3 regions of the Streptomyces sp. TG1A-60 genome follow, and region 3 is predicted to be linked to each of the others. Evidence: riboswitches for the same ligand, from Rfam matches in the RefSeq annotation. Region 3 holds a riboswitch; each other region holds the start of a gene.
What was found. Region 3 has a riboswitch for cyclic di-AMP ahead of WBG99_RS18920 (M23 family metallopeptidase). Riboswitches for the same ligand answer to the same signal wherever they lie in the genome.

Region 1 (7,422 bases), 2.7 Mb from region 3:
GGCAAGGTGCAGGGCGAGCGGCTGCATCGTACGGAGATGGACCTCACGGCCGCCCGCGATCCGCACCTCGACGTCCGGACAGACGAACCGCACCATGGCCAGGATCCGCAGACAGCGCTGCGGGGTGAGGTTCCACTCCTTGGCGAGCGGGGTGCCCTCGAACGGGATCAGGAAGTTGACCGGTACCGAGTCCGGGTCCAGTTCGCGGAGGGAGAAGACCACGTCGACCAGGTCCTCGTCGCTCTCCCCCATGCCCGCGATCAGGCCGGAGCAGGCCGAGAGCCCCGCCGCGTGCGCCTTCTGGACCGTGTCGACACGGTCGGCGTACGTGTGCGTCGTCGTGATCTCGCCGTACGTCGACTCCGACGTGTTGAGGTTGTGGTTGTAGGCGTCTGCGCCCGCCTCACGCAGCCGTTCGGCCTGGCCGTCGGAGAGCAGACCGAGACAGGCGCACACCTCGACGCCCTCGTTCTGCTCCTTGATCGTCTTGATGGTGCCGGCGACCCGGTCCACGTCCCGGTCGGTCGGACCGCGCCCGGACGCCACCAGACAGACCCGCTTGGCGCCCCCGGCGAGCCCGGCCGCGGCGGCCTCGGAGGCCTGGTCGGGCTTGAGCCAGGTGTACTTGAGGATGCCGGCGGTGGAGCCGAGCCGCTGGGAGCAGTAGGAGCAGTCCTCCGGGCACAGGCCCGACTTGAGGTTGACCAGATAGTTCAGTTTCACCCGGTGGCCGAACCAGTGCCGGCGCACCTTCCCGGCCGCGGCCACCACGTCCAACAGCTCGTCGTCGGAGGTGCCGAGGACGGCGAGCGCCTCGGCACGGCTCAGCGGCTCGCGCCGGAGCCCCTTGTCCACCAGCGTGTTCAGCAGGTCCATGAGAGCCGATCCTGTCCTACGGGACCGCTCCCGGCCAAGGAGACTCCCGACAACAGAGTCGGTTCGACGTGTGGGTATCGCCACATCGTGGGCGGCCGTTCGTGCCATTAGTGTCTGTGCACTGCCTACAAATCGTTGCCCACAAAGCCCTGCCCGCGAGCACTGTCCGCGAAAGCCCCCGCCGCGCTGCCCGTGACCGCTCCGACGCCGTGGGCCGCCCACACCACCCCGGAGGACCCATGGCGTTCGGCTGGATCGACGAGCAGGCGTCGGCGCGCCGCCGGGCCGGGCTCGTACGGACCCTGCGCCCCCGCCCCGCCGACTCGCCGCTCCTCGACCTCGCGAGCAACGACTACCTGGGTCTGGCCCGACACCCGGAGATCACCGAGGGAGCCGCCGGGGCGGCGCGCCGGTGGGGCGGCGGGGCCACCGGGTCCCGGCTGGTCACCGGCACCACCGAGCTCCACGGCGAGCTGGAGCGGGAACTGGCCGACTTCTGCGGCTTCGAGGCCGCCCTGGTCTTCTCCTCCGGCTACGCGGCCAACCTCGCCGCCGTCACCGCGCTCGCCCCGCACGGCTCCCTGGTCGTGTCGGACGCGGGCAACCACGCCTCCCTCATCGACGGCTGCAGGCTGGCCCGGGGCACCACCCAGGTCGTGGCCCACGCGGCCCCCGACGCCGTCCGCAAGGCGCTGAGCACCCGCCGAGGTCCTGCCGTCGCCGTCTCCGACACGGTCTTCTCCGTGGACGGGGACGCCGCCCCGCTGACCGCACTGGCCGCCGCCTGCCGCGAGTACGGCGCCGGGCTCGTCGTCGACGACGCGCACGGCCTCGGTGTCCTGGGCGACGGCGGCCGGGGCGCGCCGCAGGCGGCCGGGCTCGCGGGCGACCCCGATGTCGTCGTGACGGTCACCCTGTCGAAGTCGCTGGGCAGCCAGGGCGGCGCGGTCCTCGGCCCGGCGCCCGTCATCGACCATCTGGTCAACGCCGCCCGTACGTTCATCTTCGACACCGGCCTCGCCCCGGCCGCGGCCGGCGCGGCCCTCGCCGCGCTCCGGCTGCTGCGCCGTGAGCCGGAGCGCGCCGCGCGGGCTCGCGAGGTGGCGAGAGAGCTGCACGCACGGCTGACGGCGTCGGGCCATGAAGCGGTGCGGCCCGACGCCGCCGTGGTGTCCGTGCGCGCACCGTCCCCCGAGCAGGCGGTGCGGTGGGCGGCGGACTGCCGGTCGGCGGGTCTCGCCGTCGGCTGCTTCCGCCCACCGTCCGTGCCCGACGGCATTTCGAGGCTGCGGCTGACCGCCCGGGCGGATCTCACCGAGGGGCAGATCGACCGAGCCGTGGGGATCATCGGCGATACGCGACCGTGAGTCGGCGTCCCGGCCGAGTGCCGCCGTGAGCGGATGTGCGTGTGTTGCCGTTGGTGCTCATCGAAGCGTGGTGACGAATCCCTCCCAGGCCTCGGGGTCGAACAGCAGGGCGGGCCCCGCCGTGTTCTTCGAGTCGCGCACGGCCACGAGTCCGGCCCAGCGGCCGGACCCGGGGCGGGCCGTTTCGACGCAGTTGTTCATTCCGGTGCTGCGGCTGCTGCGCAGCCATCGCACCCCGTGCAGTTCGGTACTGGTGGTCACGTTCCGAGGCAGTGCGGACATGGTGCCTCCTTACGCGCCGGCAGCGAGCCCGGCGATGTAATCCAACGAGTCCTCGAGTGAAAGGGCGTGGACTTGAAGGGTGTTGAAGGCCTCGACATAGGCCTTGAGGTCTTCTTTCCGCTCAAGGTAGAGGCTACTCGTCAAGTGGTCGAGAACAACCACGTCAAGATCAGATGTGCTCTTAAATGAGAAGATTACGAAAGGGCCGGTGACGCCGATGTGTGCCCCGGCAGTGAACGGCAGCACCTGTAGTCGTACCTGAGGGAGTCGCGCCGCCTCGACCAGACGGCCCAGCTGCCGGGCCATGATCTCGGGACCGCCCACCTCGCGTCGTAGAACGCCCTCGTCGAGCACGGCGCTCAGCTCCATCGGCGGGTCCGCGCGCAGGACTTCCTGCCGGGCGAGCCGCACTTCCACCAGCGCGTCGAGTTTGTCGTCTTCCAAACCCTCCACGGCGGCCCGGGTCACCGCCCGGGCGTACTCGGGAATCTGCAGGAGGCCCGGCACGACCGAGGTCTCCAACGTCCGTATCCCGCCGGCCTGCGACTCCAGGCTGATGAAGTCCCGGTACGTCGGCGGCAGTACGCCCCGGTAGGCGTGCCACCAGTTGTGCCGTCCACCACCGTCCTCAAAGCCCGCCAACGCCAGGAGCAGCTCCCGGAGCTCGCTGTCGTCGACCCCGTACGCGTCCAGGAGCCTGCGTACATCCACGGGCTTCACCCCGCTGGCGCCCGTCTCGATCCGGCTCACCTTGGACTGGTGCCAGCCGACCCGATGGGCCGCCTCGATGCTCGTCAGACCGCAGCGGGTACGCAGAACGCGTAACTCGGCACCGAGCTTGCGGCGGCGCACAGCCGGACCGTACTGCATGGGTTCTCCTTCCGCTCGGCGTGCGAAGCCGGGGTGACGACAGAGGATGGACGAAGACCCCGCCCGAATACGGTCGGTCGTCGGAGAGTTCACCGCTTCGAGCGACAGATATATGCACATCCTGGTGGATCGCCACCCGTGACGGCCCAGGTAGTGGCAGTCTGGCGCGAAGCACCAGTCCGGGACCGTACTCGAACCATCCGCTCCCTGTCGGACACCGGTCCCGTGGGAAAGGGACGACTCGCCATGGCAGATCACCAGGAAGCATCCGTCACTCTGCCGAGCGATCCCGCCTCGGTGTCCGCGGCCCGAAGATACGTCGCCCAGGTGCTGGCCGAATGGGGCCTGCCGAGCGGCACGGACATCGCGGAGACCGTGCGCCTGATCGTGTCCGAACTCGCCACCAACGCCGTCCAGCACACCTTCGGTCAGTCGCCCACGTTCACCGTGGACATCGCGCTGGACCGGGACGAGCAGCTGCGCATCGGCGTCACCGACAGCCATCCGCGCTTTCCGAAACGTCTGCCCGCCGCCGTCCAGCAGGACAACGGCCGGGGCATGGTCATCGTCCGCTGCCTGACCGCCGAGTGCGGCGGCAGGCTGAGCGTCAGACCCACCCGGGAGGGCGGCAAGACGGTGGCGATCGAACTGCCCTGGACGGTTCCCGCGTAACCGGTCAGGTCCGGTGGTCCGCAGGAGCCCTGACGGGGGTCTCGCCCGGAGGCGGTGTCGGCGTCGTGCCGGTGTTACCGGCGGACCGTCCCACGAGCTTCGGGAGCACGGCCCACAGGGTCAGGCACGCGAGGAACGTGCCCGCCCCGGCGACGATCCCGGCCGCCCGGCCGAGCGTCACGTCCACGACGAGCAGGACGGACCCGGCGAGGGCCGGCATCAGCACGATGAGGCCCGCGGTGGCCAGCCGGGACGACACCTGGACGATGGCGGGCTTGGCGTTCTGCTGGAAGAGCGAGCGGTGCAGGGCGGCCGGGGCGGTGAAGAGCGCCGCCGCGAGGACCGCCAGCAGCAGGGTGGTGACATAGGTGGCGCGCTGTACGGAGTCCAGGTCCGGGAAGCGCGGCGTGAAGGCCAGCGTCAGCAGGAACGCGAAGAGGATCTGCACCCCGGTCTGGGTGACCCGCAGCTCCTGCAGCAGCTCGGAGAAGTTGCGGTCGGCGCGTTCGAGGGGCGTCTCGTTGCGTGCGGGGCGGGTGCGTTCGTCGGCCATGGGCGAACGAGTAACCAGTTCGGCCCGTGGCACGCCCGTGGGGGCGGCGGAGATCTCCGCCGCCCCCACGGCTGGTCAGCGGACCCGGCCGTACCAGACGCTCTTCGTCCAGAGCTTCTGCAGCCGGACGACGTCACCCGTCTTCGGGGAGTGCCAGATCTTTCCCTTCCCCGCGTAGATACCGACGTGGTAGACGCTCGATCCCGAGTGGAAGAAGACGAGGTCTCCGAGTTTGCGGTTGCTCGCGGAGATGTGCTTCGTCTTGTTGTACTGCTGCTGAGCAGTACGGGGCAGCTTCTTGCCCGCCTTCTTGAACGAGTAGAGCGTCAGCCCTGAGCAGTCGAACCTGCCTGGACCGGCGGCTCCGTACTGGTAAGGGGAGCCCTTCTTGGAAGCCGCGACCTTGAGTGCCTTCGACGCCGCGGTGGCGGCCTCGGCGCCGGATGCGGCGCCCGGTACCACGATGCTGCCGCTCACGGCGGCGATGGTGAGAGCCGAGGCCGTACCGGCCCGGGTCAACAGCGACGGGACACGATTCAGCGCAGTCATGCGCAACCCTTCGTCAGCCGCCTGTGAAGGATGACCTGTCGGATTCGGGCTGGCGAAGTTGCCCGGCCGCTGACGCGGCTTCACCCCAAGGGCTGCTCGGCGCGGCGTCTCCATGTGGAGCCGACCGTTCCGGCGACCCGTCGTACTTGGGTCCTCCACTCCTGCCGATGCACTCCTGTCGACCGGTCATCCGGGCGGCGGCAGGACTCGGCGTCCACCCGGATCGCCCCGCCGCTGTGGCGGGGGCTTGTCGTCAGGAAGGGATCTTGACGCACTCAAGTCCGAAATTCCCAACGGAACCGGTGGTTTGTGGTCTTACTCACCACTCACCCGTTCGGGTGGACAGAGCCTTTTCGGCTGTTGTGTCCAACGGGTCGAGGAGGCCCGTACCAGCACCGGAATGATGTATTCCGGCTGTGCGGTAGGCGCGTTGCGCAACTTCACAGCTCCTTGCGACGTATGGGCCGATAGGTCGATCGTGCTACGCCGTCCGGAGTGCGCGAACCCCGGGCCGGACGGCCCGTCAGTAGTACGGCGGCCGACCCGGGATGGGTTCAGGCAGGCGAGTCCTCCGGTTTCGGCGGCAGTGAGACCAGGGCCGCCCGCCGCTCGCCGTCGAGCACGCGCAGGGACCGCGCGAGGGTGGGGGCGTGTACCTCGTTCTCGCCGCGCCTGTGCATCAGTTCGAGCGCGTCGCGCAGGGCGGTCGCCTTGGCGACGAGCGCCTGCGCCGCCCGCAGTCCGCGGTACGTGTCACCGGGGCGCGCCGGATTGATCCGGCCGACCAGGTCGACGACGTCCAGATAGCGGTCGATCAGCTCAGCCTCGGCGCGCGTGAGGGCGGGCAGCGGCGGCAGTTCGGGAGGGAGCATCGACACTCACCTCGCGCCGGGGAGCGCGCCCGAGGCCCTGCGGCTCGGGACGACCTGGTCGGCCAGCCCGTACTCGACCGCCGCCTCAGCGTCGAGGAACGTGTCCCGCTCGATGTCGGCGCTGATCCGCTCCGGGCTCTGCCCCGTGTGCCGGACGAACATCTCCTCCAGCTTCCGGCGATTGCGCGTCAACTCCGCGGCCTGGATCGCGAGGTCACTCGCCTGGCCCTCGATCCGGCCGGCCAGCGCCGGCTGGTGGATCACCACGCGCGCGCCCGGCAGTACGAACCGCCTGCCCGGTGTGCCCGCTGCCAGCAGCACCGCGGCGGACGATCCCGCCTGCCCCAGGCAGATCGTCTCCACGTCACAGGTGACGAACCGGATCGTGTCGTAGATCGCCGTCATCGCGCTGAACGAGCCGCCGGGCGAGTTGACGTACAGCGAGATGTCCCGGTCGGGCGACTGGTGTTCGAGGTGCATGAACTGGGCCATCACGTCGTTCGCCGACGTGTCGTCGATCTGCGTCCCGAGGAACACGATCCGCTCTTCCAGGAGCTTGGCATACGGATCCATCGTCCGGTGACCCGCACTGGTGTGCTCGGTGAACTCGGGCAGCACATAACGGGCCGTCGGTCGGTTCGCGGGCATGGGGCACGCCTCCTCAGATCGATTTCTGTACAGAATGTACAGGACGTACGAGATCGTGGAAAGCCGCTCGCCTACGGCGGCGCCCCGGACCGATGTGGTCCGGGGCGCCGTGAAGTGCGCGGCGAACGAGGTCGGTTGATGGCCACGGGGGTCGGCCTGCCCGAGAAGGTGATCGGCGGTCAGCCCTTCGGGGCGGCGAACTCGGAGAGTGCGTTCGCGACCTCGGCAGGTATGACGTCGTGGCCCTCGGGCGCCGAGTCCGCGCCGTTCACCGAAGCGATCTCGACCGTGAGCCGATCGCCAGGGATCAGTAGGCGTCCTCCCCCTCCACGCTCTCGCGCTCAGGCCGGAGCCGCCGGAGGACTCGGTGCCGGGCGGGGGACTCCACCGAGGCCGTCCCGCTCTCGGACTGGACATGGTTCCCCCTACTGTTCGGTTGTCATCGCGGAGCAGAAGGGGATCTTCCGCTCGGGGTGGTGGGGTGACGGGGCGAGGGGGCGACGGGGCGCGGCCCGGTCCAAGGTGTCCTCGCACTGTGAGCGCCCGGGTCGAGCGGCCTGGCACCGCGCCTCGCCGCGTTGCCGAGAAGCCCTGGTGGCTCCTTCCCACGCTCGACCTCGCTCGCGCGGGAAAGGCCCCCATCGAGGGCTCTCCGGCGCCTTGCGATGCACGGCACCAGACCGCGCGACCTACACGAGGAGGACGTGGACCAGGGCCGTCGCCAGACACAGGA
Region 2 (7,422 bases), 3.5 Mb from region 3:
TCGCCGACCGTCTGCCGGTGATCGGGGAACGGTTCGGCCGGCACCGCTGACACCGTCCGGCCCCGATGGAAGTGGCTCGAAGGCTGCGGTGGCCGTGGGAGGCACAGGTAGGGTGACCGCGTGGGCAGGGTGCGGTTGAGTGTGGCCGAGCGGCGTGCGGAGCTGCTCCGGGCCGCTGTCGGACAGATCGAGGCGCGGGGCGTCGCGGCGGTACGGATCGCCGATGTGGCCGCCGTCCTCGGGGTGAGCAACGCCCTGGTGCTCTACCACTTCTCGACCAAGGAGAAGCTGGTCGCCGAGGCGTTCCGGTACGCAGCCGAGGAGGACCTCGCCCACCTGCGCAAGCTCCTCGGCCGCCGCACGACCGCACTGCGCCGGCTCCGCGCGGCCGTCCGCTGGTACGCCCCGACCGGCCAGGCCAAGGGCTGGCGGCTGTGGATCGAGGGCTGGGCGGTCTCCCTGCGCGAGCCGTCCCTCCGCGAGGTCACCCGCGACCTGGACACCCAGTGGAAGGCCGCGCTCACCGAGGTCATCGAAGCCGGCGTGTCCGCCGGTGAGTTCCACTGCCCCGACCCACCCGCCGCAGCCCTCCGCCTCACCGCCCTCCTGGACGGTTTGGCCGTACAGATGACGACCTACGCGGGAGCCGTCTCCCGCGCCCGCGCCCAGGAGTGGGCCGACGAGGCCCTGGCCCGCGAACTGGGCCTGAGCCGCGACACCCTCACAACCACGCCCCGCTGACAACCACGACCCGCTGACAGCGGAGTCCGTCGAGACGGCGGAGCACCCGCAGGACGTCGGAAGGGCCCCCTGCCGACGTGTCAAGCCCCTCGCAGCACCCAGCGGGCCGGGCAGCTCCCGCCCGTCGACGCCCGGCCGGAGGACACCGAGCGCCAGGCTGACGCACCGACACGACCCCGACTCACGACGCACCCGCAGGGGCGCGTCGCCCGGTCTTCGCTCAAGCGACCGACTCGATCCGCATCCTGATGTCGTCCGGCAACAGGTGCCCCTTCGCCGACACATGGTCCCCGGAGGACTCCCCACGCAACCGCCGCCCGATCCACGGCACCAGATACTCCCGTGCCCACTGGATGTTGTCGCGGCGCATCTCGAGCGTCCCGCGCGGCGGCAGCGGCGGCCACGCCTGGTCTGGGTCGGCCGGGATGTCGATGCCAAGCACCTGACCGGCGCGCAGGGCGACCCGCGTGTGCCCCTCCGGCGACAGGTGCAGCCGGTCGAGGTCCCAGGCCCGCCTGTCCTGGACCGTCTTGAGTGACCACAGGTCCAGGACCGGGCAGCCGTACCTGTCGGCGATGGCCCGCACATGCAGGTTGTACGTAGCGATCTTGCCGCGCAGGTGCTTCAGCACGGGCACGTCACGCGTGTCGAATCCGGTGGTCACCATGACGGTGCCGATGGCCGAGGTGAGTCGGGCGACCGCTCGTTCGAACCGCTCGGCGACCTCGTCGGGGTCGGTGCCGGGCCGGATGATGTCGTTGCCGCCCGCGCAGAAGGAGATCAGGTCCGGGGCCAGCTCAAGAGCCCTCGGCACCTGGTTCTCGACGATCTGGTCGAGGAGCTTCCCGCGCACGGCGAGGTTGTTGTAGTCGAAGTCGCCCTCGGGCACACGGTCCGCGAGGAGCACCGCGAACCGGTCGGCCCAGCCGACGAACCGCCCGTCGGGCCCGGGGTCGCCGACGCCCTCGGTGAAGCTGTCCCCCACCGCCACGTACGACCCGATCACTGATCTGCTGTCATTCTTCGAATCGTCTGCCACATCGGCCCATGATTCACCTTCCGATGTGACCTACGCGACCGTAATAAGAGGTTGACGGGCGGTGAGATAGACCACGCGTCAAGTGTCGGTCAACTCGCAATACGCCACACCGTGAAGTCCTCGATCCGGAAGTGGCTCCATGTGGTCCGGAAGGCGAAGTGCCCGCTCGTGTACGGCTCGGGATCCGTGTGGTCGAAGACGAGCCGTCGGTTGTTCCACCAGCGCACGGTGGAGCCGTCCGAGACGATCCGGACCCGGTGCGGCTGGTTCGCGACGAGCAGCGGCTCGTTGTAGTCGTAGAGGAGCGGCCGGACGCCCGCCTCGCCGACGTACCGACGCAGCCGCGTCGTGGTGTTGTAGTTCGCCCCGTAGCCGGAGTAGTACATCTTCAGGTAGTCGTACTCTGCGAACGCACCACCACGCGGCGTGGCGAAGAGATCGTCGGGCGAGCGCACATCGACGGCGTTCCAGAAGTTGTTGAGGTCGGAGACCCGGTCGTTCACGCCACCCGCGGAGACCGGGGTGGCAGTGTACTCGATGACGTACGGCCCTCCCAGTTTCCGCTTGAACCAGACGGTCGCACCGGCCGGCACGTCGACCTCCAGCACACCGCGTGAGGCCGCGACCGTACCGCCCTTCTCCAGTTCCACGGCCCACTGCCCGAGCCCGCGCCGGAAGTCGTCGGCCGCGATCAGCCGACGACGGCCGTGTCGCGGGACCGCGCTCACGGCCGGGGCCGGCGCGAGCGCCGCGAGGGCGGCACCGGCGGCGAGGACTCCGAAGGCTCTGCGGCTGGTCATGACACTCCTTCGACAGACACCGTGGAAAGCGCTTACGGCGATCACTGTGCCCTTCTGCCGCACCCCTGTCGAGACGTCGCCCGGCCACACCACGAGAGCGTGACGCGGACTGCGCTCCGCGCGGGCCCCCGCCGGCCCCACAGGTCCGACAACGCCGAAGGCCGGCCCCCGGGACACGGGGGCCGGCCTGTCGAGAACGGCGTTTGCGTCAGAGGCTGACGCCCTTCGAGCGGAGATACGCCAGCGGGTCGATGTCCGAGCCGTAGTTCGGGCTCGTACGGATCTCGAAGTGAAGGTGCGGGCCGGTGACGTTGCCGGTCGCGCCGGAGAGGCCGATCTGCTGGCCGCCGCTCACGGACTGGCCCGCGGAGACGGAGATCGACGACAGGTGGGCGTACTGGGCGTAGTAGCCGTCGGCGAGCCTGATGACGACCTGGTTGCCGTAGGCGCCGCCCCAGCCGGCGGAGACGACGGTGCCCGCGCCCACGGACTTGAGGCCGGTGCCGGTCGGGGCCACGAAGTCGACGCCGGTGTGGTAACCGCTGGACCACATGCTTCCGGCGGTCTTGTACGCGGTGCCGACGGTGGCGCCCTGGATGGGCCCGCTGAAGCCGGCACCACTGGACTGCGAGGACTGGCCCGCGGACGTGGAGGTCGACGCCTGGGTGTCCTTCGACTCCTGCGCCGAGGAGCCGGAGGACTTCGACGACTGGGGCTTCGTAGACGACTGCGGCGGCTGGGGCTTCTCCGACGACTGCGGCGCACCGCTCGACGCGGCCTGCCCCCCGATCGTGAGCTTGAGACCCGGGTGGATGAGCGAAGGGTCGGAGCCGACCGCCTCGCGGTTGTCCGAGTAGAGCCGCTTCCAGCCGCCCTCGACGTCCTGCTCGTCCGCGATCTTCGAGAGGTAGTCGCCGACCTTCACCGAATAGGTCTCGGCGGACGCTTTCTTGGTGGCGGTCTTCTCCGCCTGGGCGGCCCTCTCGGCCTGGCCCAGTCTCGCACCGGCCTCGGCGGTGGCCTTCTCGCCGGCGACCGTGAGGGTCTTCTCGGATACGTCGGAAACGGCGGCGGTCGGGGTCGCCGCGTGGGCGCCTGCGGCTCCGATCAACGGCAGCGCGAGAGCGGCCCCACCGGTGCCGGCGGCGGCGATCGAGCGGGTGAAACGCTGGGACTTCGGACGGCGGTGCTTACCCTTCGCGGGCATGGGCGTTTTCCTCTCCGGCGCCTGCGAGGTGAGCTGTCGGGTGCGGACTGGAGATGCCCGGCCGTGCTTGTGCACGGCTTTACCCCTAGCCGTTCCGGAGACCGGAACAGGCGGTGATACCTGTGGGTCCCCCGCTCCTGCCGTGGATCGGGTCGGTACGCGGCTCCGGTCGGCGGCAGGATTGGGCGTCCGTCCGGATTGACGCCGAACGTAAGCGACTTGTGGCCACAGAGACAACCATGGGGATTTCCTGTGCGTCTTCCTGTCTGATCCTTATCTCAATTAATGATCACGCTCCGTAAAAGACCGCCCCTGAGCGTTTACCAACCACCCTGGAAACACCTACGAATTACGTGGACATGGCGACAGCGGACGGTCACGAGTATGACGCTGCTCACTCCGCTACGAGCCAGTAGGTTCTATTCCAGGGCTACTTGGAATTACCGCTTCATTTCGGACAGATAGCTCAAGTACGACGCATGCGGATAACCATCGCATCGAAGTCGCCCCGCAGACCGGTCCGCAGGCCGTGATGCAACAGCACGGCACCTCGGTGCATTTCACCCGTTTCGCGGCACTCATACACTTCTGTCGGGTCGAGGCCGCGCAGCCGGAGCGGCGCGACCGGCTCGCCGTAGTGTTGGGCCTGGAGCCAGGCGAGCACGACGATCTCGTCACCATGGACGTACTGCACGGCGCTCAGCCCACCGGTCGGCGGCCGGAGCCGGTAGAGGTCGCCGCGCTGCACGACCGGCCGGATCTCCTTGTACAGCTCCACCCAGTCCCGCGCCTCGGCCAACTCCTCCTCGCTCCACTCGGCGAGGTCGCCGCCGACACCGAGCACACCCGCCATGGCGCTGACGAACCGGAACCGCAGTGTGCTGACCCGACCGTTGAGCTGGTTGTTCGGACTGTCCGTGACCCACGCGGCCATGGTCCGGGCCGGGTGGACCTGGCTGAAGCCGTGCTGGATGGCGAGCCGGTCGAGCGGGTCGGTGTTGTCGGAGGTCCACACCTGGTCGGTCCGCGCCATGACCCCGAGGTCGATACGACCGCCGCCGCCGGAGCACGACTCGAAGGCGACCTGCGGGTGGGCGGACCGCAACCGGTCCAGCAGCGCGTAGAAGGCCTGCACATGCTCGACCCACAGCTTCTGCGGATACGGCTCCCCGGGCCAGCCGGCATCCGTGAAGCAGCGGTTGAAGTCCCACTTCACATAGTCGATCGGCGCGCTGGACAGGAGAGTGTCCAGTCGCTCCCAGAGGTACTCCTGGACGTCCTCACGCGCGAGATTGAGGACAAGCTGATTACGCAGTTCCGTCCGCTTTCGCCCCGGTTGGAACTGTACCCATTCGGGGTGCGCCCGGTACAGCTCGCTGTCCGGGTTGACCATCTCGGGCTCGACCCAGATGCCGAACTGCATACCGAGGGCATGCACATAGTCGGCGAGCGGCTTCAGCCCCTTGGGGAAGCGGTCGGGGTTGGGTGTCCAGTCGCCGAGGCCGGCCCGGTCGCTGGTGCGCGCCCCGAACCAGCCGTCGTCCACCACGAACAGCTCGACCCCGACGGCCGCCGCGCGTCGCGCGAGCGTGCCCTGCTGCTCCTCGGAGATGTCGAACTCGGTGGCCTCCCAGGAGTTGAAGAGCACCGGCCGGTCCTGGTCCGCGTCCGGGATGACGTACGTCCGCTGGTACGCGTGCCAGGCGCGGCTCGCCCCGCCGTGGCCGCCGTCGCTCCACAGGCCCGCGAAGACGGGCGTGGTGAAGGTGTCGCCCGTCTCCAGCCGCAGCAGACCGGACTCGTCGTACCCGGCGCCGCCGGTGATCTGCACGCGCGCGTCCGGGAGTTGGGCGACCGCGATCCGCCAGGAACCCGACCAGCCGAGGGCGCAGCCGTAGACCTCGCCCCGCTCCTCGCCGGCGTCGGTGTCCAGGGCGACCCAGGGCAGGTGCTGATGCCCGGTGTGCCCGCGGCGGCTGCCGATGACCTTCTCGCCGTAGGTGAGGTCCGCGCGCACCAGCCGGGACTCGGCCGCCCACCGCCCGTGCAGCTGCGACAGCCGCCAGGCCTCCTCGCGCGGCGGCAGCGTCCAGGTCGCCGAGTCGGCCCGCAGCAGCTCCGCTGTCGGACCCTCGTTGACCAGGGTCACCCAGCGCTCCACCACGTCGTCGCGCATCCGGTAGTGCAGGGTGATCCCGAGGCCGCCGTCGGTGAAACTCAGCCGCAGCTCGTCGCCGTCGGCCTCGTACGTCCGGAAGGTCCACTCGGTACCGCGCCGCTCGTCCGTGCGCACGGAGAGGGCGGGGCGGGCGAAGCGGGGGCCGCCCTCGACGGGGTACTCCTCGTATCCGTCGACCGGGGCCTCGAACGGCCAGTACACCAGCTGCTGCCGAGCGGCCAGCTCCTCGGCGTCGGCGAGGGCGATACAAGGGCCCCAGTGCAGGTGCAGCAGTTCGTCGTTCTCCGTGAGCCGTAGGGCATAGCTGCTCCTGGGTCCCGTGAGAAGCCAGGTCCGGCCGTCTGCGCCGATGTCCAACATAAAGTCCCCACAGATTCGAACAGGTGCGATCGGGCTTCAACATCATCGCAGGTCGTCGCAGGCGCTCGGCAATGCCTGTGGACAACTGCCGACGCCCCTTCCCGCAGGGCCCTGTGGACAACCGTCGGGCGCCCCTCACGGCCCCTGTGGACGACTCCTTGGGGTACCCGCCCATGTCGTATCGTCGAGTGCGCGCCTCGGTGTCGAGTGCGCGCCCGTCGACGATCGGCGCCGGCGGCCGGATGGGAGGAGCCCCCGTGACGCAGCAGATCCCGTCGACCGAGCCCGAGCTGACCGGAGTGCGCAACTTCCGCGATGTGGGCGGTCTGCCGACCGTGGACGGCCGTCGGGTGCGTCATGGAGTCCTGTTCCGCAGTGGCCACCTCGCGCACGCGACCGACGAGGACACCGCGTTCCTGGCCTCCCTCGGCCTGCACACGGTCTTCGACTTCCGCAACGCGGCCGACCAGAAGCTGGAGGGCCCGGACGTCGAGCTGCCCGGCGTGCGCAATGTGAACCTGCCGCTGAGCGATCCGGCGGACGGCGCCGAGTTCTGGAAGATGGTCCGCGACGGCGACCTGGACCAGCTGCGCGCGCTGCTGGACGACGGCAAGGCGGCCGGCCGGATGATCACCTCCTACCGCACGATCGTCAAGCACCGCACGGCCGAGCACTCGCGTGTGCTGCACGCGCTGGCCGAGGACAGCGTGCCCGCGCTGATGCACTGCGCGGCGGGCAAGGACCGCGCGGGCCTCTCCATCGCCGTCACCCTCCTCGCCCTGGGTGTCGAGCGCGAGGCCGTCGTGGCGGACTACCTGGAGTCGAACGCCAAGCACCGCCGCTACAAGGTGCACCGCAGCAGCACCTCCGCGAGCGCCTACTCCCCGGAGATCATGGAGCTGCTGAGCCCGCTGTTCGACGCCCGCGCCGAGTACCTCCAGGCGGCCCTGGACACGGTCGAGGAGACCTGGGGCAATGTGGACACGTATCTGGAGCAGGGTCTGAAGGTGACCCCTCAGACCCGGGAGCTGCTGCGCGAGCGGCTGCTCGACTAGGTGCTGTTCGGGCATCCCCTGGGAGGCCGGCCCGCGTCGGC
Region 3 (7,422 bases):
CTCAGCGGGGGAAGCGGGCTGGCATCGGTCACGGCGGCCACGTTCTTCGTGCGGGTCATCATGTCGCCGTTCGCGCACCCGCTGTTCACCGTGCTGACGGGCATCGGGTTCGGGGTCGCGGCATTCGCCCCGGAGTGGCAGCGGACCCGGCGGATGCTCGTGCCGGTGGGCGGACTGTTGCTCGCCGTGGGGATGCACGCGATCTGGAACGGGTCGTCGGCGTTCGGGGAGTACGGCTTCTTCGCGGTGTACGCGGCGTTCATGGTGCCGGCGTTCGGGCTGCTGACGTGGTGGGTGATCTGGACGCGGCAGCGGGAGTTGCGGATCGTCCGGCAGGCGCTGCCGGCGTACGCGGCGGCGGGGTGGCTGACGCCGACGGAGCCGTACGCGCTGGGGTCGATGCGGGCCCGGCGGGTGGCGCGGGAGTACGCGGCGCATCACTTCGGCAAGGCGGGGGGCCGGGTGGTCGCGGAGTACGAGACATACGCGACGAAGCTGGCGTTCCTGCGGTACCGGGGGCTCCGGGGGAGCGCCGGGCGCGACTTCGTGCTCCGCGAACGTGAGCTGCTCTTCGAACTGTGGCGACGCCGGGAACTGGCGCGGCCCGCCCTGGGGTATGCGGGGCAAGAGGCCGGTGGCGGGTACGGGTACCCGGGGTACGGGCGCCCGGTGCCGTACGGGCTGACGCCGTATCCCACGTACAACCCGTATCGCTACTAGCTAGACCGTTCGCGGACCGACGGGCGGGCCGGGGCCGACAGGTACGGCGAGCGCCCATCGGGCCGGACGCGACGGACGCAGCCGATGCGGCCGATGCGACAGGCGCGGCAGACGCGGCAGACGCGGCAGACGCGGCAGACGCGGCAGACGCGGCAGGATGACGAACGCCGCGTAGGCCTCAAGGGCTCACGCGGCGTACAGCCGCAAGGACCACCGGGCCTCACCGGTCGGCAGCCTTGCGGAGCTCGCTCGTTCTACGGGTTCAGGCCCTTGCTGCGCAGCCAGGCCGCCGGGTCGATGCCGCCCCCGCCGGCCGCGTGGACCTCCAGGTGGAGGTGGGCTCCGGTGACGTTGCCGGTGGCGCCGACGCGGCCGATGACATCGCCGGTGGCGACCTTCTGGCCGACGCTGACGCCGATGGAGGACTGGTGGGCGTACCAGATCTCAGTGCCGTCATCGAGGGTGAGGACGGTCTTGTAACCGTACGAACCCTCGTAGCCGGCCTGCGTGATGGTGCCGCTGTGGACGGCCTTGATGAGGGTGCCGGTGGGGGCGGCGAAGTCGAGGCCGGTGTGGTAGCCGGAGGACCAGTAGGGCCCGGCCTGGCCGAAGGCGGAGGTGAGGGTGTAGGAGGAGGTGGGAAGCGTGAACTGCTTGGCCAGGGCGGCGAGGCGCTCGGCTTCCTTCTTCCTCTCGGCCTCCTCGGCCGCCTTCTGCTTCGCGGCGGCTTCCTTGGCCTCGGCCGCCTTCTTCTCCTCGGCGGCCTCCTCGGCCGCCTTCTCCGCGGCGGCGGTCTGGGCCGCCTCGGCGGTGGCCTTGTCGAACGCGTCCTGCTGGGACTCGGCCTGCGCGATGATGCGGGCGCGGAGTGCCTCGCCGGCGTTCGCGGCGCCCTGCTCGGTGTCGGCGGCGATCAGGCCGGCGCTGCTGAGCGGGGTGGTGGAGGCCTGCGGCTCCGGCGTCTCGGTGTCGTCCTCGAAGACCGAGCCGACGTTCGGCACGTCGGGCAACGATATGGACACCGGAGGCTTGCCGGACTGCGCGCTGGCCATGCCGGCGCCGCCGACGGCGGCTATGACACCGACGCCGAGAACCGTGGAGCTCCGGGCCAGTCCGCCACGGGCGAGTCCGCCGCGCGGCTTGGCCACGCGGTGTCGGCCGCGAAGGGGGCGAATGGATTCCTCACTGGGATTCCACTCCTGCCAAGGGCCCTCGTTGTCACTGTTGTAGCTGCCGTAGCCGAACGTCTGGCTTTCGCCGTCGCGTTGGCTCGGTTCGAACGGGGCTTCGGTCGCGGACCGGTTTGACGCCACGTGGGCGTACTCCTTCCTTCCTCCTCGCCTACCGGGTTAGCTGACGGGTTCGGAGCAGGAAGGTCTCCTACGCGCGTAAACCGGTCGTGCGTGCTGCCACGACGGCTTCCGTGCGATTCACCCCAGAGTGGTGGTTCCCCGGTTCCCTTGCGGGATTCGGCGCGTGAGCACGGAGCCGTCTCTTGTGACGGCTGGGACGACCGCGCTGCGTTATCGAACGTTAATAGACGCGAGTACTCCATTCCAAGCTGTTCTGGATGATCGTTCCGGCTTTCACGCTGGACTTACGGGTCACGAGGGGCGGAAAGCGGGCGAGTTGACCTTGCCTCAGGATCAATCAGGAGTAGCAGACTCCCTGAGCACGCGTCAGTCGGTATACGGAGGAAGACCAAACGAACACGCCTCGTGATGTCGATCACGGGAGATGTGAGAGAGACGTGTGGGCCGCCGCACGAGGAGCGGTGTGCGAGGGGGGCGTCAGGTGCGGCGGACCGCCAGGAGCGCCATGTCGTCCGTCGTACGACCGCCCGTGTGCCGGCGTACCTCCTCGGAGAGGGTCGCGAGCAGGGCGCGCGGGGCGGAGAAGGTACGGCCGGAGAGCCGCTCGGCCGGGTCGTAGAAGACGCCCCGGGCGTCCCGCGCCTCGGACAGGCCGTCGGTGTAGAAGAGCAGCGTGGCGCCGGGCGGGAACACGGTGTCGTCGGCGCGGTCCGGCCAGGCCCCCAGGTCGTCCATGCCGAGCGGCAGCGCGGGGTGCGGCGCGTCCAGGATGCGCACGGTGCCGTCGGCGTGCAGCAGCAGGGGGGACGGGTGGCCGCGGTTCACGGTCCGGGCGCGGCCGGCACCGTGCGGGAACTCCGCCAGTACGGCCGTGACGAACCCCTCGTACCGCTCCGTCGCGTCGCGCCGTGTGGCCTCCCGCCGCGTCGACTCCCGGGCCAGCGCCCGCTCCAGCCGCTGGACGACCGCTTCGAGCGTCGACTCCTGCTCGGCCGCCTCCCGGAACGCCCCGATCAGCACCGCCACCTCCGACACCGCCCCCAACCCCTTGCCGCGCACATCGCCCACGATCAGCCGCAGGCCGTGGGGCGAGTCCTGCACGGCGTACAGATCGCCCCCGATCGACGCCCCGGTCTGCGCCGCCTCGTACCGCGCGGCGATCTCCAGCCCGCCGATCCGCTCCTGCGGCACCGGCAGTACGGCCCGCTGCGCGGCCTCGGCGATCTCGTGGGCGGTGGCGAGCCGGGCGTCGCTGCGCCGGGCGAGACGGTTGATGAGCACGGCCAGTACGGCGACGGTGGCCACGGTCACGACCTCGGTGACCGCGTCCTCATGGCTCGTGTCGTCATAGAGGATCCGTACCGTGATGCCGGCCACCGAGGCGACGCCGGTGGTCACCGTGCCGTGGAGCGAGTAGAGAGGGGCAGCCACGAGGGGCGCGGCGGTGAAGAAGGGGACGGCCGTGAACTCGCTCGGCGTGAAGTGGTCGTAGAAGAGGCCCGTCGTGATCAGCAGGACGGGGAGGACCAGGACGAGGGTACGGGTGCGGGAGAACCGCCTGCCGGCCGGCTCCCTCGCGCCCTCCGCATCCTCTGACTGCCCCACGGATACAGGGTTTCCGTGGTCGGGGCGCCGGGCTAGTCGGTGGGGCCGAGTGGGCTAGTGGGCGCACCGCCGGTTCGCCCTCGCCCCCACCCGGTACCCGCCTGCGCCCCGGCCCCGTCCCCCGGGGCTCAGCCGGCCGTCAGTTCCGGCAGGTGCGTCAGCTCCGGGAGGGGGAGCGTGTGCTGGGTCTGGAGGACCTTCGCGCGGAGGTAGCGGACGTTGTGGGCGGTGGTGAAGACACCCGTGGGGACACGGTGCCGGACGCCGACGCCGAGGTCGCGGAGTTGCTGCGCCTTGTCGGGGTTGTTGGAGAGCAGGTCCAGCTCGTCGAAGCCGAGGGCGGCCAGCATCTGGGCCGCCGCCGTGTAGTCGCGGGCGTCCTCCGGCAGTCCGAGCGCCGCGTTCGCCTCGTAGGTGTCGAGGCCCTGGTCCTGGAGGGCGTACGCGTCGAGCTTGTTGTAGAGGCCGATGCCCCGGCCCTCCTGACGGAGGTAGAGGAGGACGCCCCCTCGGTCGGCGATCCGCTCCACCGCCTCGCGCAGCTGCGGACCGCAGTCGCAGCGGGCCGAGCCGAAGACGTCGCCGGTCAGGCACTCGGAGTGCAACCGGACCAGCGGGGCCGGGCCGGGGGCGGGATCGCCGAGGACGACCGCCACGTGCTCCTGGCCGTCGACGAGGCCGTGGAAGGTGACCAGTTCGGCGTCGGCGCCGTAGCCGTCGTGGAAACGCAGCGGTACCCGGACGCGGGCACGCGCGGTGGCAGCGGGAAAGTCGGGCATGCGGGCTCTCCGGTCCTGGTGCGAGGTGCCGCTGTGCTTCAGATTTGAAGCACAGCGCTCGCGGTGACTCTAACCCATGCTTCAAAGTTCAAGCAATAGCCCGAGGCCGCATTGGGGATGCGTCACATTCCCGCCGCCACAGCGACCGCGCGGGGGACCGCTACCGCCTCGGCGGGCAGGCGCGGCGGCGCCACGGCAGGTCGCCGGGGGCGGACGTCCGCCGGCCCTCGCCCTGGATCGCCGTCGCGATGGCCGCGCAGATCTCCTCCAGCTGCCCGATCTGCTCGGGGCCGAGGTGGTCGAAGACGGCCTTGCGGACCATCTCGACATGGCCCGGCGCCGCGCGCTCCAGCAGGGCCATGCCCTCGTCGGTGAGCACGGCGACACTGCCTCGCTTGTCCCACTGGCATTCCTCGCGCCGCACCACACCGTCCTTCTCCAGCCGGGTCACGGCGTACGTGAGCCGGCTGCGTGTGATCTTCAGGGACTCGGCGAGATCGGTCATCCGCATCCGGCGTTCGGGCACCTCGGAGAGGGCGGCCAGCACGGAGTAGTAGAGGTGCGGCAGGCCGGCCTCCTGCTGGAGCTGCCGGTCGAGCGCGTCCTCCAGGAGGGAGCTCGCGGCCACGTAGGAACGCCAGGCACGCTGTTCCTCGGGGGTGAGCCAGCGGGTCGTCATACGTACAGTGTAGTTACTGTTTAAAACTTGAACCAAGTCGTGCCGTCGCAGTCATCGTCACCGTCACGGTGACCGCCCCCGGCACAGTCATCACCACCTTCGCAGTGATCACCACCGTCACCGTCAGGGAGCGCGCCCATGCCCCAGCCCTACGTCCTGTTGTCCGCCGCCGTCTCCCTCGACGGCTACCTGGACGACACCGGGCCCGAACGGCTGCTGCTGTCGAACCCGGCCGACTTCGACCGGGTCGACGAGGTGCGCGCGGCCAGCGACGCGATCCTGGTCGGCGCCGGCACTCTACGCACCGACAACCCCCGGCTGCTGGTCAACTCCCCCGAGCGGCGCGCGACCCGCGTCGCCGCCGGGCTCCCGGAGTACCCGCTGAAGGTGACGGTCAGCGCGTCCGGCGATCTCGACCCGGCGGCCCAGTTCTGGCACACCGGCGGCGAGAAGGTCGTGTACACGACGGACAGGGGCGCGGAGCGGCTCCGCGGAGCGGGCCTGCCGACCGGGCCGACGGGCGTGGCCGTCGTGTCCCTCGGCCCCGCCCCGGAGTGGCCCGCCCTCCTCGACCATCTCGGAGACGTACGCGGCATCCGGCGCCTCATGGTGGAGGGCGGCGGCCTCGTGCACACCCAGCTGCTCCAGCAGGGGCTCGCGGACGAGCTGCTCCTGGCCGTCGCACCGGTGTTCGTGGGCGAGGCGGACGCGCCGCGCATGCTCGGGACGGGCGCGTACCCCGGCGGCCCGCGCAGCCGCCTCCGCCTGCTGGAGACCCGGCCGGTCGGCGACGTCGTCCTCATCCGGTACGCCCCCACCGTCCCCGGTACCGGCCGGGCCGTCTCCGCCGCCGACCGGCACTGGCTGGCACTGGCCTGCGAACTGGCCGCCGAGTGCCCGCCCTCCCGGACCGCGTTCAGCGTGGGCGCGGTCGTGGTCGCCGAGGACGGTACGGAACTGGCGCGCGGCCACTCCCGCGAGGACGGCGACCCCGTGGTCCACGCCGAGGAGGCCGCCCTCGCCAAGCTCGACCCCGCCGACCCGCGCCTCGCCTCCGCCACCGTCTACAGCAGCCTGGAACCGTGCGCCCACCGCGCCTCCCGCCCCGCGCCCTGCGCCCGGCTCGTCCTCGACGCGGGCGTACGACGCGTCGTCACGGCCTGGCGCGAGCCGGACACGTTCGTCGAGGACGCGGCCGTCGGCAACGCGGTGCTCTCGGCGGAGGGGGCCGAGGTGGTCGTCCTGCCCGAGTACGAGGAGCGTGCCAAGGCACCCAACAGGCATGTCGTCGGCTGAGCGAACCGGCGATGATCGGCCGCCGTCGTGAACGGTGTGCTGAGGGCCCCGCGCATGGCGTACACTGGTTTCAACGACGCGGGGTGGAGCAGCTCGGTAGCTCGCTGGGCTCATAACCCAGAGGTCGCAGGTTCAAATCCTGTCCCCGCTACTGAAGGCCCTGGGCCCGAAATCCGATGAGGATTCCGGGCCCAGGGTGTTTTCCACGTTCCCGCGCGTGCCCACCTCGTCCACGTGTCCCCCTTGCCTCCGTTTGGGTTTCAGGGCATGCGCACTGTCCGCCGCCCGGACCGCCCCCCAGCGCGACGGCAGCCACGCCGCCAACTCCTTGAGATACGTGAGCGGCACTCCCTGTGCCCAGCCGGGAGCGGTGGGCGTCCGGCCACCGGGTGGCGTCGAGCCGCTGGGCCACGTCGTCCAGGACCGCCTGGGGAATGTGGAGCCGGAAGAGGCGGATGGCGCGGTGGGGGGTCAGGTGGTGGGCCCCGGACCGTGATCGGGCCGGGCGGGCCGGTTCGGTCGCCGCCTGTGCGGGCTCACTCAACGCCTTCCCACTCCCCACGTGACTCTCCTGGCCCTCCTGGCCCTCCTGGCCCTCCTGGCCCTCCTGGCCCTCCTTGTTCTCGTCGAGGTCGCCGACGAGCGTACGGGCGGCTGCGACGTCGTTCTCGTCCCAGCCCCAGTGGCCCGGGCCCCCCTCCCGCGCGGCCTGCCCGTCGATCCGGCGCTTGTGCGCCTCCCAGGCCGCCTGCTTGGTCGCACCCAGCGCCGCGCCGCCCTGGGGCCACGACGCCCCGGCCCGCCGAGCGGAGCGAACGGACACCTGTCGCCCGTAGGCCGCTTTTCGAGCGTTCACCTCACCGAGCGCCGGCAACTCCAGCGCGTCCGCGCCGCGACAACGGCACGCTGTACGGATCGCCCTGCCCGCCCGCGACATCGCCCTCTCCCTCTTCATCCGGCCCGGTGAGGACCTCACGCGTCCGCAACGCGCCATAGCGCGCCACCGCCGATCGAAGTCGAGCGCGTCGGG

Region 1: another riboswitch for cyclic di-AMP. It lies ahead of WBG99_RS31225 (C40 family peptidase); the one in region 3 lies ahead of WBG99_RS18920 (M23 family metallopeptidase).
Region 2: another riboswitch for cyclic di-AMP. It lies ahead of WBG99_RS03095 (peptidoglycan DD-metalloendopeptidase family protein); the one in region 3 lies ahead of WBG99_RS18920 (M23 family metallopeptidase).

What each region holds. Positions count from the first base shown of each region.
Region 1 covers NZ_CP147520.1:7,099,225-7,106,646, forward strand. The annotation lists gene bioB (biotin synthase BioB) at 1-876, opposite strand, end outside; gene WBG99_RS31200 (8-amino-7-oxononanoate synthase) at 1,116-2,243, shown strand; gene WBG99_RS31205 (DUF397 domain-containing protein) at 2,301-2,525, opposite strand; gene WBG99_RS31210 (helix-turn-helix transcriptional regulator) at 2,535-3,395, opposite strand; gene WBG99_RS31215 (ATP-binding protein) at 3,642-4,067, shown strand; gene WBG99_RS31220 (DUF6328 family protein) at 4,072-4,620, opposite strand; gene WBG99_RS31225 (C40 family peptidase) at 4,696-5,169, opposite strand; cyclic di-AMP (ydaO/yuaA leader) riboswitch at 5,173-5,392, opposite strand; gene WBG99_RS31230 (hypothetical protein) at 5,724-6,041, opposite strand; gene WBG99_RS31235 (ATP-dependent Clp protease proteolytic subunit) at 6,048-6,689, opposite strand.
Region 2 covers NZ_CP147520.1:846,926-854,347, forward strand. The annotation lists gene WBG99_RS03075 (Glu/Leu/Phe/Val dehydrogenase dimerization domain-containing protein) at 1-50, shown strand, start outside; gene WBG99_RS03080 (TetR family transcriptional regulator C-terminal domain-containing protein) at 121-741, shown strand; gene WBG99_RS03085 (SGNH/GDSL hydrolase family protein) at 962-1,747, opposite strand; gene WBG99_RS03090 (DUF6250 domain-containing protein) at 1,870-2,580, opposite strand; gene WBG99_RS03095 (peptidoglycan DD-metalloendopeptidase family protein) at 2,789-3,787, opposite strand; cyclic di-AMP (ydaO/yuaA leader) riboswitch at 3,793-3,951, opposite strand; gene WBG99_RS03100 (alpha-galactosidase) at 4,254-6,326, opposite strand; gene WBG99_RS03105 (tyrosine-protein phosphatase) at 6,584-7,381, shown strand.
Region 3 covers NZ_CP147520.1:4,380,327-4,387,748, reverse strand. The annotation lists gene WBG99_RS18925 (PrsW family intramembrane metalloprotease) at 1-720, shown strand, start outside; gene WBG99_RS18920 (M23 family metallopeptidase) at 975-2,033, opposite strand; cyclic di-AMP (ydaO/yuaA leader) riboswitch at 2,044-2,205, opposite strand; gene WBG99_RS18915 (PP2C family protein-serine/threonine phosphatase) at 2,511-3,563, opposite strand; gene ribA (GTP cyclohydrolase II) at 3,767-4,417, opposite strand; gene WBG99_RS18905 (MarR family transcriptional regulator) at 4,578-5,096, opposite strand; gene WBG99_RS18900 (dihydrofolate reductase family protein) at 5,235-6,392, shown strand; tRNA gene WBG99_RS18895 (tRNA-Met) at 6,470-6,543, shown strand.